DNA from 3 places in the Gordonibacter pamelaeae genome. Region 3 is predicted to be linked to each of the others. Evidence: predicted binding sites of a transcription regulator. Region 3 holds the regulator's gene; each other region holds the start of a gene.
What was found. The regulator HrcA, encoded in region 3, represses chaperone genes, less so after heat shock. The targets are predictions, from matches to a motif close to TNTTAGCANNCNNNNNNNNNGNNTGCTAANA.
Positions count from the first base shown of each region.

Region 1: a site for HrcA is predicted at 2,530-2,560, ahead of C1877_RS01050 (Hsp20/alpha crystallin family protein). Genes of this name have one in related genera too.
Region 2: a site for HrcA is predicted at 3,086-3,116, ahead of C1877_RS09665 (ATP-dependent Clp protease ATP-binding subunit). Genes of this name have one in related genera too.

Region 1 covers NZ_PPTS01000001.1:241,824-247,098, reverse strand. The annotation lists gene C1877_RS01060 (FAD-dependent oxidoreductase) at 1-804, opposite strand, end outside; gene C1877_RS01055 (cytochrome c3 family protein) at 797-1,492, opposite strand; gene C1877_RS01050 (Hsp20/alpha crystallin family protein) at 2,703-3,167, shown strand; gene C1877_RS01045 (NAD-dependent protein deacylase) at 3,285-4,034, shown strand; gene C1877_RS01040 (NUDIX hydrolase) at 4,170-4,877, shown strand; gene C1877_RS01035 (molybdopterin-containing oxidoreductase family protein) at 4,924-5,275, opposite strand, start outside.
Region 2 covers NZ_PPTS01000005.1:254,885-260,159, reverse strand. The annotation lists gene C1877_RS09670 (serine O-acetyltransferase) at 1-315, opposite strand, end outside; gene C1877_RS09665 (ATP-dependent Clp protease ATP-binding subunit) at 477-3,041, opposite strand; gene lysS (lysine--tRNA ligase) at 3,321-5,275, opposite strand, start outside.
Region 3 covers NZ_PPTS01000003.1:413,691-418,965, reverse strand. The annotation lists gene C1877_RS06890 (MiaB/RimO family radical SAM methylthiotransferase) at 1-723, opposite strand, end outside; gene C1877_RS06885 (RsmE family RNA methyltransferase) at 720-1,517, opposite strand; gene dnaJ (molecular chaperone DnaJ) at 1,528-2,667, opposite strand; gene hrcA (heat-inducible transcriptional repressor HrcA) at 2,727-3,740, opposite strand; gene hemW (radical SAM family heme chaperone HemW) at 3,900-5,009, opposite strand; gene dusB (tRNA dihydrouridine synthase DusB) at 5,013-5,275, opposite strand, start outside.

The DNA of each region.
Region 1 (5,275 bases), on a different contig from region 3:
GTAGTGGCGGTCGTTGACATCGCGGGCGATTACGCCGGTCACGCGGCCGGAGCCGTCCTGCTCGCACTTCACCAGCTCGGTGTTCCAACGGAACTCGGCGCCCTTCTCCTGCGCGTATTCCATGAGCGATACGCCGAAGCTGAAGCTCTTGTCGTCCTTGGAAAGCGCGGTCTTCGCAGGACTATGGCCGGTGGCCCACGCCTTGTCGCGCGCACCCTGTCCCGTCGTGCCGATGGATCCCTCGAAGTTCATGACCATGCGGCCGTCGCGCTCCACGATGCCGGTGATCCAGTCCAGCATAGGGCCGGATTCGTTCGCCCACAGCTTCACCAGGTCGTAGTTGATGAAGCCGTTGGCATAGCGGACGATGTCCTCCACGGCCTCCATCTTGTCGATCTCGAACTGGGAGTACTCTGCGAACGACGCCTTCTGCAGGGCGGAGTCGATGGCGCCGATATCCTCGCGCGGGTTCGCCACCTTGGACACGCGGTCGATGCCCAGCACGCGCGCGCCGTTCTCGGCAGCGGAGATGATGGCCGGCAGCCCGCCCGTGCGACAGCCCACCACCAGCACCTCCACGTCCAGCGTTTCGACGATGTCGGCCTCGGGCACCTCGGGCGCCAAGCCAAGCCAGGAAGGCGTGCCCGCCTCCCCGACGCGCGCGTTGGCCGGAGCTGCGGCGGCATCGACAGCATAGCCGTTGCCGCACCCGGCCAGCGCGCCCGCCGCTGCGGCGCCCAGCGCGGTAATGCCTGCTCCCTTGAGGAAGCTGCGGCGCGAGAGTCCGCTGCGCTCGTTACTCATTAGGGGCCTCCCATCCCTCGGGCGCGGTCAACGCATGGCATTCGTTGCACACGAGCGTGCTCTTCTCGTGCACCTTGTGGCAGTCGCCGCACTCAAGCGCATAGTCCTGGTGGCTGGAATGCGGGTTGTACTTCTCGTCGTTGCCCTCGAAGCCCCAGGTGCCGGCAACCACCTCGTCCATGCTGTGGCAGCCGCTGCGCGCGCAGAACTCCTCGGTGGCGAACTCCTTGCCCGTGGCCAGCATGCCCGTGGCCTCGTCCATCGGATAGCTGTCCGACACCCATGCCATTGCCTCGGACACCTGCGTGGCGAATTCGGCCTCATGGCAGCTCAGGCACGTGTCGCCGGCCGCCGCGTGCTGCGTGACCAACATGCCCGGGTCGCCCGCGCCGTACGTCTCCACGTACTTGTCCATCGGGCTGTGGCAGATGGCGTTGCAGAAACTCGGCTGCTCGTGCCACACCCATGCCCCGATGCCGGCCACCAGCACCACCGCCACGATGACGGCGGCCACGATGGCCCCACGCCGCACGCGCTTCGGCGCAGGGGCGGCGGGATCGGCTTCCTGCGAGGTACCGGCAGCCGGGGTGCCAGGGGCTCCCGAGGCGCCCGGGGCGCTGTCGGCACCGGGAGCAGCCGGGGCATTCGGAGCCCCGCTCGCGCCGTTGGCGCTTTCCTTGTCGACCATGTCCTCCTCCTTCTCCTTTTTTTGGTTCGATCGGTGAAACCCTTCGGCCACATCATGCAGGCCAGCGGGACAACCGACCATTACCCCCGTGGGGGCATTTTTACGTTTTGGCTGGTGAAAGGTTTAATTGGAAAGGGAGAGGCACATAGGGGAATCCGCCCTCCGAAGAAGCAGCCGCCCGTTGCCGATGAGGGGGTACACGGCCGAAACCACTCGCCGCAACGGCAGCGGGGCCTCGTTTCGCCTACGGCCGCAAGGGCGTCGACGCACCAAGCGGCAACCGCGCCAGAGGCGTGCAAGAAAACGGCAAGGTGTACATGGCGGATAGGCAAGATACCGGCAAGGCCCGCGCGGCGGATTCGCAAGATCCGGGCAAGATCGGGGCGACTCCCCGACGGCGATATTGCGGTCGCCCGGCAAGGTTGCGGCAGTAGGATGGGGGAACGGAGCGCAGAGGCGGCGCGGTGCCACATCCCTCTCCAACCTTATCCCCTCTTGCAGGGGCGAAACGGGAAGGAGGTGGCAACCATGACCGATTTGGTTTTGCTTACGGCAATCCTTGAGCTGATCGCCAGCGCAGTGCACCTAGCTGCGGCTATAATAGAAAGGCTCCCCGTCCGTAAGGGCAAGGAGCAGTAAAAGAAACCAAACCGCCGAAGCGATTCGAGAGCCGTGGGGAGTCAACAGCTCCCTGCGGCTCGTCTTGCATGATAGCAAAAAACCAAAGCGCATGCCACTTATATCGATATCTTGAGCACATCCATACCTGCATTCCACATTCATCTTCGGCAGTCGGATGCCCGCTGAAGCCCGAACCGTCCAAGGAACCAGTTCTTGCTGAAACAAGACCGGCAACCCCGTCTCCTATCCTTCTCTATCATCCCAAGGGAGCTTCCGCATGACAGGGTTGTGGCGAAGGGGTTTCGCTTTGGGGGTTCCGGACGGGCGGGCGGGAAGGTCGGCGCGACGGGGGCTATTCTGGGACGAGGGTTGCGGGCGCCTTCGCTTTCGCCCTCGGAAGTTGACGAAACCGTAACTTTTAGCACTCGTTGCTTGACAGTGCTAATACAACGTTTTATAACAGTCATGTACAGAGAAAACCGCACAGAAAGAGGCTTAGGTTTTCTCAATCGACCCAGGCCGGCCAACAAGCCGGACGCGCCGTCGGAGAGAGCCCAAGCCTCGCACGACACGTAGGAGAGTGATTAGTATGGCCATGATGGTACCCATGCGGAGGAACCGCAACCTGCTTAGCGAGCTGATGACCGACCCGTTCGACGCGTTCTTCAACGCGGCCTCGGCCCCGATGCAGGCGATGCAGAAGATGTCGCCCACGCTCATGCGCACCGACATCAAGGAGACGGACGGCGGCTACGAGCTGACCATCGACCTGCCGGGCTTCAAGAAGGACGACGTGCAGGCCGAGCTGAAGGACGGCTACCTCACTATCAACGCGCAGACGCAGGGCGAGTCCGAGGACAAGGACGAGCAGGGCACCTACGTGCGCAAGGAGCGCTTCAGCGGCAAGTGCAGCCGCACGTTCTACGTGGGCGACGACGTGGAGGAAGACGACATCAAGGCGAAGTTCGAGGACGGCGTGCTGAAGATCGCCGTGCCGAAGAAGCAGGAGCAGCCGAAGCTCGAGGAGAAGAAGACCATCGCCATCGAGGGCTAGCCTTACGAGGCACAACAGCCAGTGCGCATGCTCGGCGCACCAAGGGAAGGCGACCGCGAGGTCGCCTTCCTGCTATGATGGGACGCAAGCCATTCGCAGCACTATCGAGGAGGGACCATGGACGACGAGGCGCGGCGCGGGATCGAGGCGTTCCGGAACTGGGTGGACGAGACGAAGCCGGGGCGCATGGTGTTCTTCGGCGGGGCGGGCGTGTCCACCGAGAGCGGCATCCCCGACTTCCGCAGCCCTGACGGGCTGTACGCGCAGAAGTACCCCCATCCGCCCGAGCAGATGATCTCGCGCAGCTTCTTCGACGCGCATCCGGCGGAGTTCTTCGCCTTCTACAGCGACCGCATGCTCGCGCTGGACGCCCAGCCGAACCGCGCGCACCGGAAGCTGGCGGAGCTGGAGCAGGCGGGCACCTTGTCCGCCGTGGTCACGCAGAACATCGACGGCCTGCACCAGAAGGCCGGCAGCGAGCGCGTGCTGGAGCTGCACGGCAGCGTGCTGCGGAACTTCTGCATGGATTGCGGCGCGGCGTACCCGGTGGACGAGCTGCTGCGCCTGCGCGACGAGGCCGCCGACGGCGTTCCGCGCTGCCCCGCGTGCGGCGGCATCGTGAAACCCGATGTCGTGCTGTACGAGGAAGCGCTCGACGAGCACACGCTCCAGGCATCCGTCGACGCCATCGCCCGTGCCGACCTCCTGGTGGTGGCGGGCACGTCGCTCGCCGTGTACCCAGCCGCGGGCCTCATCGACTTCTTCCAGGGCGACCACCTGGTCATCGTGAACCGCACCCCCACCCCGCGCGACCGCCAGGCCGACCTCTGCCTGGCCGCGAACGTGGGCGACGTGTTCGACTTCTAGCCGCAACCGCGACCCGTCGTCCCGCGCACCGCGAGCAACGCGACAGCACGAACGAATGTTTCACGTGAAACATCGGCGCCTGCTCCCGGAAACGCGGAGGGACGGCACGTCAAGCTACCGAGAAGGAGCAACCCCATGCCCGAGACCACCAGCGACTCCCCAGCCGCCCCCACTATCGACGGCACCACCAGCGCAGCCGCCAGCGCCACAAATGCCCCCACCGCCAGCGCCGCTTCGCCCACGCCCACGTTCGCCGGCCTGCGCCAAGTATCCGACGGCTGGATAAAGAAGTACGTGCTGACGTACACGATGCCCGACGGCTCGACCTATGAGTACGAGAGCGCCTCGCGCAAGGGGCCGGAGGCGTACCGCGCCGAGCTGGAGGCGCACGCGCGCGGCGAGAGCGCGGCATCCGACGCCGTGTGCATCGTGCCGCAGACGCCCGACGGCCGGCTGCTGCTCATCCGCGAGTTCCGCTATCCGTTGAACAGCTGGTGCATCGCGTTCCCCGCCGGGCTCGTGGACCCGGGCGAGGACCTGGCGGCAGCCGTGGACCGCGAGCTGCGCGAGGAGACGGGCTACGCGCTGCGCGCCGACTTGGGCGCCGCGGCGCTCGACCCCCTGCCGCAGGCGGGCTTCTCGTCCACCGGCCTCACCGACGAGACGGTGCAGGTGGTGTTCGCGCAGGTGGAACGCGTGGCCGACGCGCAACCCGAGCCGGCCGAGCTCATCGAGCCGTTCCTGCTGCCCATCGCCGACGTCCCGCGCTTCCTCGCCGAGAACGACACGCCCATCGGCACCCGCGCGCAGCTCGTGCTCGAGGCGTTCGCACGCCGCCGCTAGGGGGCGCGCGAGCAGCTGGGGCGAAGTAGCGAGCGACGCCCGCCCGCTACTTCGCCCTCACGCGGGCATGGATGCCGCCGCGCAGGTTCGGAACGCCCTGGGCGGGATCGAGGTTCCAATCCGCATCGGGGAACAGCATGCCGTCGTTGTGGAGGCAGGCGCCGCTCAAGCCGGCCGCGACGCCCGGGGCCGTTTCGGGCTTCCACCAGCCGTGCGGCACGCGCAGCGTGCCCTCAGGCTGCGCCTCATCCAGGTGGGACAACAGCTCCACCTGCCCGTACGCCGTCTCCACCACGCACCAGGCGCCCTCGCCTATGCCCTCGGCCGCCGCATCGGCCGGGTTGACGAAGAACCGCGGCTCCGGCTCCTGCGCGCGCAGCTCGGGCATCTGGTGCAGG
Region 2 (5,275 bases), on a different contig from region 3:
CAGCGACCGGGCCGGGTCGGCCTCCCCGGCGTCGCGGTCGTCGGACGTGTAGGCCAGCGCGAGGACGATCTGCTCGCGCAGCGACCGCTCGATCTGGATGAGCGTCTCGCCGATGAAGTACTCGGGGCTGGTGGACGGCGTGAGCATCTCGTCGCCGAAGTAGCCCGGAAACAGCACCCGACGCAAGTCCTTGAGAACTCCCTTCACGGCCGAGCGGCTGGGAAACTGCCGTCCGGGCTTCGTGAAGAATATCTCGTCGGCCTCGTAGTTCTTCTCGATGCCCTTCACGATGCGATCGAGGTTGTCTCCGAACATAGAACCTCCTGTGGTCGGTCGGCTTGGCGGCGCGCTGGGAACATGCCGTCAACGCGGCGTTTCCCCAGTATACGACAATTACGGGCCCAGAACGCAAGAAACCCCTGCTCCCCGGGCGTCGGCTGCGAGCCCAGGGAACAGGGGAGCTTTTCAGGGGAGCGCTAGTCCGCCGCGCCGCCCGACATCGACCCGCCGCCGCGCACGCCGGCGTGGCCCAGGTCGTAGTTCGTCAGCAAGAGCTCGGCGTCCCGCGCGATGCTGTCGCGCTTCCGCGGCTCCGGAACAACGCCCGAGCCCTGGGTGAACACGAGCTCGCCGTCCACCGCGTCCACATCGATGATCGACCCCGTGGACCACTTGCCCTCGAGGATCTCCTCGGACAGCGGGTCCTCCAGCAAGCGCTGGATGGCACGGCGCAGCGGGCGCGCGCCGAACGTGGCGTCGGTGCCCTCCTTGGCGATGAGCTTGCACGCCGTGTCGGTCAGGTTGATGGACATGTTCTGCGCGATAAGGCGCTCGCGCAAATCGGCCACCATGAGCTTCACGATCTCGGCGATCTGCTCGTCGTTCAGGCTCTTGAACACGATGATCTCGTCGATGCGGTTCAGGAACTCGGGACGGAACAGCTTCTTCATCTCGGACATGACGCGGCTCTTGATCTCCTTGTCGGAGAGGCCCGCGTGCTCCTCGGTGGAGAAGCCGAGCGTCGTCGGCTGCGCGATCTCGCGCGCGCCCACGTTCGACGTCATGATGATGACCGTGTTGCGGAAGTCAACCGTGCGGCCCTGCGCGTCCGTCAAGCGGCCCTCCTCCAAAATCTGGAGCAGGATGTTGAACACGTCGGGGTGCGCCTTCTCGATCTCGTCGAACAGCACCACCGAGTAGGGGCGCTGGCGCACGGCCTTCGTCAGCTGGCCGCCCTCGTCGAAGCCCACGTAGCCCGGAGGGCTGCCCACCAGGCGGCTCACGCTATGCTTCTCCATGTACTCGGACATGTCGAAGGACAGGAGCGCGTCCTCGGAGTTGAACAGGAACTCGGCCAGCGCCTTGGACAGCTCCGTCTTGCCCACGCCCGAGGGGCCCAGGAAGATGAACGAGCCGGCGGGGCGCTTCGGGTCCTTGAGGCCCGAGCGCGAGCGGCGGATGGCCTTCGAAAGCGCCGTCACGGCCTCTTCCTGGCCCACGACGCGCTCGTGCAGCACGCTCTCCATGCGCAGCAGCTTCTCGGTCTCGGCCTCGGTGAGGTTGGACACCGGCACGCCGGTGGTCATGGACACCACGTCGGCGATATCCTCCACCGTCACCTGCTGGATGGTCTTCTGGGCGTTCTCCTCCCAGTCCTTCTCGGCCTGGACGCGCTTGTCCTTGAGCTGGGCCTCCTCGTCGCGCAGCTGGGCGGCGCGCTCGAAGTCCTGGGCGGCGATGGCGCCGTCCTTCTCGGCGCGGAGCTTGCGCAGCTCCTCGTCCAGGTCGCGCAGCTCCTTCGGCAGCGTCATGTTGCGGATGCGCATGCGGGCGCCGGCCTCGTCGAGCACGTCGATGGCCTTGTCGGGCAGGAAGCGGTCCTGGATGTAGCGGTCGGCCAGCGTCACGGCCGCCTGCAGCGCCTCGTCGGTGAAGTGCACCTGGTGATGCGCCTCGTAGCGGTCGCGCAGGCCCTCCATGATGCGCAGCGCCTGCTCCTCGTTCGGCTCGCCCACGGTGATGGGCTGGAAGCGGCGCTCAAGCGCGGAGTCCTTCTCAAGGTGCTTGCGGTACTCGTCGATGGTGGTGGCGCCGATCACCTGGATCTCGCCGCGGGACAGCGGCGGCTTCAGGATGGCGGCGGCATCGATGGAACCCTCGGCCGAGCCCGCGCCGATGAGCGTGTGCATCTCGTCGATGAACAGGATGATGTCGCCCGCGTCCATGACCTCCTTGATGCACTTCTTCAGACGCTCCTCGAACTCGCCGCGGTACTTGGACCCGGCCACGAGCGCGCTCACGTCGAGCGTGAACAGGCGCTTGTCGCGCAGGATGTCCGGCACCTGGTTCGACACGATGAGCTGCGCCAGGCCCTCGGCCACGGCGGTCTTGCCCACGCCCGGCTCGCCGATGAGCAGCGGGTTGTTCTTCTGGCGGCGGCTGAGCACCTGCATGACGCGCTCGATCTCGCCCGCACGGCCGATGACCGGGTCGAGCTTGCCGTCGCGCGCCTTCTGCGTGAGGTCGGTGCCGAACTCCTTGAGCACGCTGTCGGAGCCTTGGCCCTGGGGGTCGAACGCGTTGCGCCCGGCGTAGACGGGGCTCTGCCCCACCAGGTCGTTGAGCGCGCTGCGGATGTCGTCGCCGGAGACGCCCAGGCGCGTGAGCACCTCGAGCGCCGTGCCGTCGCCCTCGCGCACGATGCCGAGCAGCAGGTGCTCGGTGGAGATATAGGATTGGCCCATCTGCATGGCCTCGCGCAGGCTGTTCTCCAGCACGCGCTTGACGCGCGGGGTGAACGACAGGTGGCCGGACACGTCGGTGTCCTCGTCGATGGCGACCATCTGGCGGATGGCCTGCACCACGGCGTCGTACTTCACGCCCTTGCGGTCGAGGGCTTGGGCGGCCAGGCCGTCCTTCTCTTGTATGAGGCCGAGCAGGATGTGCTCGGTGCCCACGTAGGGCTGATGGAGCGAGCGGGCCTCGTCCTGCGCCAGGACGAGCACCTTGCGCGCTTTGTCCGTAAACTTCTCAAATGACATGCTAGCCTCTATTCTCGCAGAGTCTATCGTATGGTTCCGTGCCATCTTAGCACTCTTGTATTGAGAGTGCCAATGCCGCATATAGCCGCACACGCTCGCTCCACAAGCGCAGGCGGCGGCGACCCGTCCATCCTATCACGACCTCTCCCGGCACGCCGCCGTGCCTCCCGATGCCTCCAAAAGTGCGCACGTCTGACGAGGTTCTGACACGTGCGCGAAAAAGGCCGCCCGCGCGACGGTGCGCGGGCGGCCTTCGATGCGGTCGGTTCTGCGGACGCGCTAGTACAGCTTCGCGCCGGCGGGGATGCGGTCGTCCACCATCAGCAGGTTCAGGCGCTCCTCGGGCTCGCCGTCCTCGCCGGGCTCCTCGTGGATGGCCGAGAGCAGCATGCCGCACGATTCGATGCCCATCATCTTGCGCGGCGGCAGGTTGGTGATGGCGATGAGCGTGCGGCCTGCCAGCTCCTCCGGCTCGTAGTAGGCGTGGATGCCGGACAGGATCACGCGGTCGACGCCCGTGCCGTCGTCGAGCGTGAACTGCAAGAGCTTCTTGGACTTGGGCACGGCGACGCACTCCTTCACCTTCACGGCGCGGAAGTCCGACTTGCTGAACGTGTCGAAGTCCACCTCGTCCTCGAACAGGGGCTCGACGACCACCTTCGAGAAGTCGATGGGGGCAGGGGTCTCGGCGGAAGCTGTCGGCGCAGCGGCGGCAGTGGCAGCCTGCGCCGCGACACGCGGGTGACCGCCGGCTGGCGTCTCATCCCTCATGTGAGGAAAAAGCAGCACGTCGCGGATGGACGGCGCGTCGGTGAGCAGCATGGCCAAGCGGTCGATGCCGATGCCGCAGCCGCCCGCCGGGGGCATGCCGTACTCCAGGGCGCGCACGTAGTCGTCGTCGTAGCCCATGGCCTCGTCGTCGCCCAGGTCCTTCGCCTCCACCTGCTTGCGGAAGCGCTCGGCCTGGTCGATGGGGTCGTTCAGCTCGCCGAAGGCGTTGGCGTACTCGTGCCCGCAGATGAACAGCTCGAAGCGCTCGGTAAGCTCGGGCTCGCCGGCCTTCTTCTTGGCGAGCGGGGACACCTCCAGGGGATGCTCGGTCACGAACGTCGGCTGGATGAGCTTCTCCTCGGCCACGGCCTCGAATATCTCGGCGATGAGCTTGCCCTTGCCCCACGCGTCCTCCGCGTGGCCGCCGTTGCGCTCGAGGATGGCCACCAGCTCGTCGCGGGTGCGCGCGAAGCTCACGTCCTCGCCCGCGCCCTCGCTGGCCAGCTCGATCATCGTGGCGCGGCGCCACGTGCCGCCGAGATCGACCTGCTGGCCCTGGTACTCCACCTGCGTGGTGCCGCACGCGGCCATCGCCGCGGCCTGCACGACGCCCTGCGTGAGCTCCATCATGCCCTCGAGGTCGCTGAACGCCTGGTAGAACTCCATGGTGGTGAACTCGGGGTTGTGGTAGGGGTCCATGCCCTCGTTGCGGAACTGGCGGCCGATCTCGAACACCTTCTCGAAGCCGCCCACGATGAGGCGCTTCAGGTGCAGCTCGGTGGCGATGCGCAGATAGAAGTCCTTGTCGAGCGCGTTGTGGTGCGTGACGAAGGGCCGCGCGTTCGCGCCGCCGAGGATGGGATGCAGGATGGGCGTCTCCACCTCGTAGTAGCCGTGATCCTCCATGTAGCGGCGGATGGCGGCCACGATCTTGAAGCGCTTCTCGAACGTGCTTTTCACCTCGGGGTTCATGACGAGGTCCACGTAGCGCTGGCGGTAACGGGTCTCCTTGTCGGCCAGGCCGTGGAACTTCTCGGGCAAGGGGCGTAGGCTCTTGGACAGAAGCTCGAACGAGTCCACGGCCACGGACAGCTGGCCGCGCTTCGTGCGCATCATCGTGCCGCGCACGCCGATCCAGTCGCCCACGTCGAGATCCTTGAGCTCGGCGAAGGCGTCCTCGCCCAGCGCGTTGATGCGGCAGAACAGCTGCATGTCGCCCGAAGAATCGCGCAGCTCGAGGAAGGCGAGCTTGCCCTGGTCGCGCTTGGCCATGATGCGGCCGGCCACCTTCACCTCGTCTGAGGTGGACGCGCCGTCCTCCAGGCCCTCGTACTGGGCGGCCAGGTCAGCCAGGTGGTGCGAGTACGCGAATGCGTGCCCGTACGGGTCGCGTCCCGCCGCGATGAGCGCCTCGCGCTTCGCGCGGCGCACCGCGATGGGATCGTCCTCGACGACCTGCCCGT
Region 3 (5,275 bases):
GAGCAGGTCCACGAGCGCGTCGTCCACGTCGCGCGGCTCGATGCTCGAGATGCGGAAGCGCACGGGGAACGCGCCCGGCGCGTGCAGGTCGGCCGTCGCGTCGAGCAGGCGGCGCAGCAGGCCCGCGAGGCGCGTGGCGGACGGGTCGCGCCTCGCTCCGTCGCAGTACGATCCCAGGTTGATGCCCGTGAGCACGATCTCGCCCGCGCCAGCGCGGGCGTACTCCGCGCACTCGCGCACGACGCCATCGGCGGCGCGGCTCGTCGCGCGGCCGCGCGCCACGTGCACGATGCAGTACGTGCACGCGTTGTCGCAGCCGTCCTGCACCTTGACCCCCACGCGGGTGCGGAAGCCCGGGCCGACGGGAAGGAGCGGCGGCGCGGCGGAAACGCCTTCCGAATCGCACCACGCCTCGATCTCCTCGGCGAGCCGGGCCTTCCCCACCACGCGCACGCGGGGATCGAGCGCCTCGTAGAACGCCGCGTCGACGGCCGCGGCGCAGCCGGTGACGAGCACGCGGGCGCGGTCGTTCGCGCGCAGGGCGCGGCGCACGGCCTTGCGGGTCTTCTTCTCGGCCTCGCCGGTGACGGTGCAGGTGTTCACCACGATGAGGTCGGCGTCCGCCTCCGCCGTCTCGGTGCCGCGGGCGGCCAGGCGCGCCGAAGCGTCGTCCGACTCCACGCGGTTGACCTTGCAGCCCAGGTTGACGACGGCGAAGTTCACAGCGCCCCCGCCCTCGCGCGCCGCTCGAGCTCGTAGAGCGCGAGCGCGGGCGCCACGATGCCGGCCGTCTCCGTGCGCAGGATGGACGGGCCGAGCGACACGAGCGAGGAGCGGGGGTTGCAGGCCAGCAGCGCCTCCACCTCGCGCTCGGCCAAGCCGCCCTCGGGGCCCACGACCACGGCCACGCGGGCGCCCTGCGCCGCCCGGCCGCCGCCGAGCGCGCGGTCGAGCGCGACGTCGAGCCGCGACGCGCCGGGAGCCTCCTCCCAGCACACGAGCAGGGCGTCCGCGTCGGCGAGCAGCGCGCACGCCTCCCGCAGGCCCGCCGGCTCGCGCACGTCGGGAACAGCCGGCTGCCCCGACTGCATGGCCGCGCTCTTCGCGATGGCGCGCCAGCGATCGGCCTTCGCCGCCGCCTTCTTCGCGTCAAGCCGCACAACGGAGCGCTCGCACGCCAGCGGCACGAACGCCGCCACGCCCAGCTCGGTGGCGTGGCGGATGACCGTCTCCATCTTGTCGCCCTTGGCCAGGCCCTGCACGAGCACGACCGACGGCCCCGCGTCCGCGCGCTCGAAGCGCTGCGCGATGCGCACGACCGGGAGCGCGTCGTCGAAGGCGACGATCTCGCACGCGAAGTAGTCGAGGGCGGCGTCCACCACCGCGATGCGCTCGCCCGGCGCCAGCCGGAGTACGCGCGCATGCTTCGCGTCGTCGGCCGCGAGGCGCAGCGGGAAGGGCCCGCCGACCTCGTCGGCGAGCACCTGCTCGTCAAGGTAGAAATGCTGCAGGGACATCGCTTGCCCGCTAGTTGAAGGCGTCGCGCAGCTTCTGCAGGGGCGTGCGCTCGTCGGAAACGTCCTCGCCCAGCTCCTCGGCCAGCTGCTCCAACAGCTCGCGCTGCCTCTTCGTGAGCTTCTTCGGCACCACCACGTTCACGTGCACGAACATGTCGCCGCGCGCGTCGCTGCGGAACTTCGGCATGCCGAAGCCCTTCACGCGCACCACCTGCTCGTTCTGGCAGCCCTCGGGGATGCGCACCTGCACCTTCTCGACCTCGAAGATGCCGTCGATCTCGATCTCCGCGCCGAGGGCGGCCTGCACGATGGACACGTTCGCACGCGCGTGCAGGTGGTCGCCGTCGCGCTCGAAGAACTCGTGCGGCTGGATGCGCACCGTGACGATGAGGTCGCCCGGCGCCGCGCCCTGCATGCCCGCCTCGCCGAAGCCGGACAGGCGCAGCTGCTGCGAGTCGCGGATGCCCACCGGCACCTCCACGGTCACGCGCTGGCGGTCGGGCACGCGGCCCTGCCCCTCGCACTCCGGGCACGGGTTCTCCACCGAGCGGCCCGTGCCGTTGCAGGTCTTGCACGTGGTGGCCGTCTGCATGTCGCCCAGAAACGTATGCTGCACCGAGACCACGCGGCCCTGGCCGCCGCAGTCCGGGCAGGTGATCTCGCGCCCGTCGGGGCCGAGGCCCGTGCCGTCGCAGTCGGGGCACGGCGCCAGGCGGTCGTAGACGATCTCCTTCTTGGCGCCCGCGGCCACCTCCTCCAGCGTGACGCGCAGGCCCACGCCCATGTCGCGGCCCTCGCGGCGCTGCTGCTGCCGCCCGCCCGCGGCGCCGCCGAAGAACGAGCTGAAGATGTCGCCCATGCCGAAGCCGCCGCCGAACAGGTCCTCGAAGTCCACGTAGCCGCCGCCCCCGTAGGGGCTGCCGCCGCCCGCGGCGCCCGGTATGGTGCCGAAGCGGTCGTACTGGGCGCGCTTGCCCGGGTCGCTCAGCACGTCGTACGCCTCGTTCAGCTCCTTGAACTGGTCCTCGGCGTCGGGCGCCTTGTTCACGTCGGGGTGAAGCTCGCGCGCGCGGCGTCGGAACGCCTTCTTGATCTCGTCCTCCGTGGCGTTCTTGGAAACGCCCAGAACCTCGTACAGATCCTTGGCCATTGCTCTTGCAGTACCTTCCTCGTTTGACGGCGCCCCCTCGTGCTGGCGCCGTGCAAGCCCTATACGTCCTGAAGCGCCGCGCTCGCGATGCGCACCGCCCGCAATACCTTAGAATAGTCCATGCGCGTGGGCCCGATGACGGCCACGACGCCGGCCGATTCCCCGCGCCCGTAGCGGCTGGCCACCACGGACACGCCCGCCAGCTCCGCCGCGTCGTTCTCGCGCCCGATGCGCACGCTGGGCGTGCCGTCGCCCTGGCGCACGGCATCGTCCAGGATATGCAGCATGACCGTGTCGTCCTCGAGCACCTGCATGACGGGCAGCAGCGCCTGCGACTGGCTGAACTCCGGCTTCGTCAGAAGCGAGCTCACGCCCAGCCGGTGGGCGCGCGACAGCTCGCTCTCCTGCAAACACGACAGCACCTCGTCGAGCGCCATGCGCACGAGCGGGTCGCGGAACGCCTCGGCCATGCCCTGGCCCAGGCCGTCCTCGATCTGCTGGAGCGACTTGCCCGTGAACACGTCGCCCAGAAACGCCTGCACGCGCGCCAGCTCGTCCGAGGACACCTCCTCGGCGAACTCCATCTGGCGGTTGAACACCTGGCCGTCCTCGGTGACGAGCACCACGAGCGCGCGGTACGCGTTGAGCGAGATGAGCGAGAGCTGCTTGATGTGCAGGTTCAGCACCGACGGCGCCAGCACGATGGAGAGGCAGTCGGTGAGGCGCGTGAGGGCCGACGACGTCTGCTCGAGCAGCGCATCGAGCTCGCTCGCGCTGCGGCGCAGCTCGTCCACGACGGGGCGGTAGCGCTCGTCCTCGCCCGTGAAGTCGGCGGCCAGCAGGTTGTCCACGAACGCGCGGTAGCCGTGGTCGGTGGGGATGCGCCCGGCCGAGGTGTGGGGCTGCGTGATGTAGCCGCCGTCCTCGAGCACCGAAAGCTCGTTGCGCACGGTGGCCGGGCTCACGCCCAGCTGGTAGCGCTCCGTCAGCGTGCGCGAACCCACCGGCAGGGCGCGCGCGACGTATTCCTCGATGAGCGCGGCCAGCACCCGCTGCCTGCGATCGGATAGCACGCCTCTCCACCTTCCTCTCTCTCGCCCGTCGGCTTTCCCCGAACCCGAACCATAGTAACGCATCATATTAGCAGCCGAAAGCCGAGAGTGCTAACAACAGCGGGAAATTATGGAGAAACTTGACGGTTACTGCATAGGAGGAGCGCGTGCGCCGGTTCCCTATGCCAAGTCGAACAGCCTCCCGTAGAGCTCGTTGCCGCAGAGCCAGCCGCGGTCGGTGGGGCGCCAGCGCCCGTCCGCGTGCGCCACGAGGCCCTCCCCTTCCAGTTCCGCGAGCACGGCGGGGGCGTCGGGCAGCAGGACGGCGGCGGCCTCCACCAGCTCGTCGGGCACGCCGCAGGTCATGCGCATGCCGAGCATGAGGTCCTCGGCGGCCATGCCGCGCGCGTCCATGTCGTCGGTCACCCGCCCGTCCTGCACGCGCATGCGGCGCTCAGCGTTCTGGGTCATCGTGGCCGCCGAGCGGCCGAGCCCCAGGTACGGCACGCCCGTCCAGTAGGCGATGTTGTGGCGGCATTCGAAGCCGGGGCGGGCGTAGCTCGCCACCTCGTAGCGCTCGTAGCCGGCCTCGGCCAGCACGCGCGCGGCGATTTCCATGTGCGCGGCCTCCACGTCGTCGTCGGGCTCCTCCATGTCCCCGGCGAGCACGGCGGCGTCGAAGGGCGTGTGCGCCTCGATGGTCAGCGGGTACACGCTCACGTGCGCCGCGCCGAGCGCCGCCGCCTCGCGCACGCTCGCCTCGAAGCTCTCGGCGCCCTGGCCGGGGATGCCGCACATGAGGTCCACGCTCACGTTCTCGAAGCGCGTATGCGCCGCCTCGATGGCGCGGCGCGCGTCATCGGCCGAATGGGCGCGCCCGAGCACGGCCAGCACCTCGTCGTCGAAGCTCTGCACGCCGATGGACAGGCGGTTCACGCCGAGCGCCCACACGTCGCGCACCATGCGCTCCGTCAGGCTCTCGGGGTTCGCCTCCATCGTGCACTCCACCTCGGGCGTGAGGTGCATCGACAGCGACAGCGTGTACAGCAGCATGGACAGACGCGCCAGGCCGATATGGCTCGGCGTCCCGCCGCCCAAGTAAACCGTCTCGAGCGCGCCGAGCTCGCCCTCCTTCGCCTTGCGGCGGATCTGGAGGCAGAGGTCCTCCACGTACGCGTCGATCTCCGGCGCATCGGCCGGCACCGCCGACGTCGCGAAGTCGCAGTACCCGCACCGCCTCACGCAGAACGGCAGGTGCAGGTACAGGGCGCGGTAAGGGTCGTGCGGCATGGTCTAGCCTTCCTGTTCATGCCCGCCCAAAAAGGCGAGCAGCTCGTCGAACACGCGGTCGAAGTCCTCCACGGACACGCAGGCGTTGATCTTCGCGCGCGCCGCGGCGGCGCCCGGCAGGCCCGCCAGGTACCACATGGCGTGCTTGCGCATGCGCACGATGTTCTTCCCCTCGCGCCGCGCGAGCAGGCGCGCGTGGCGGCGCGCCATGGCGATGCGCTCGCGGGCATCGGGGGCCGGCGGCTCGGGCACGCCCGCGAGCGCGG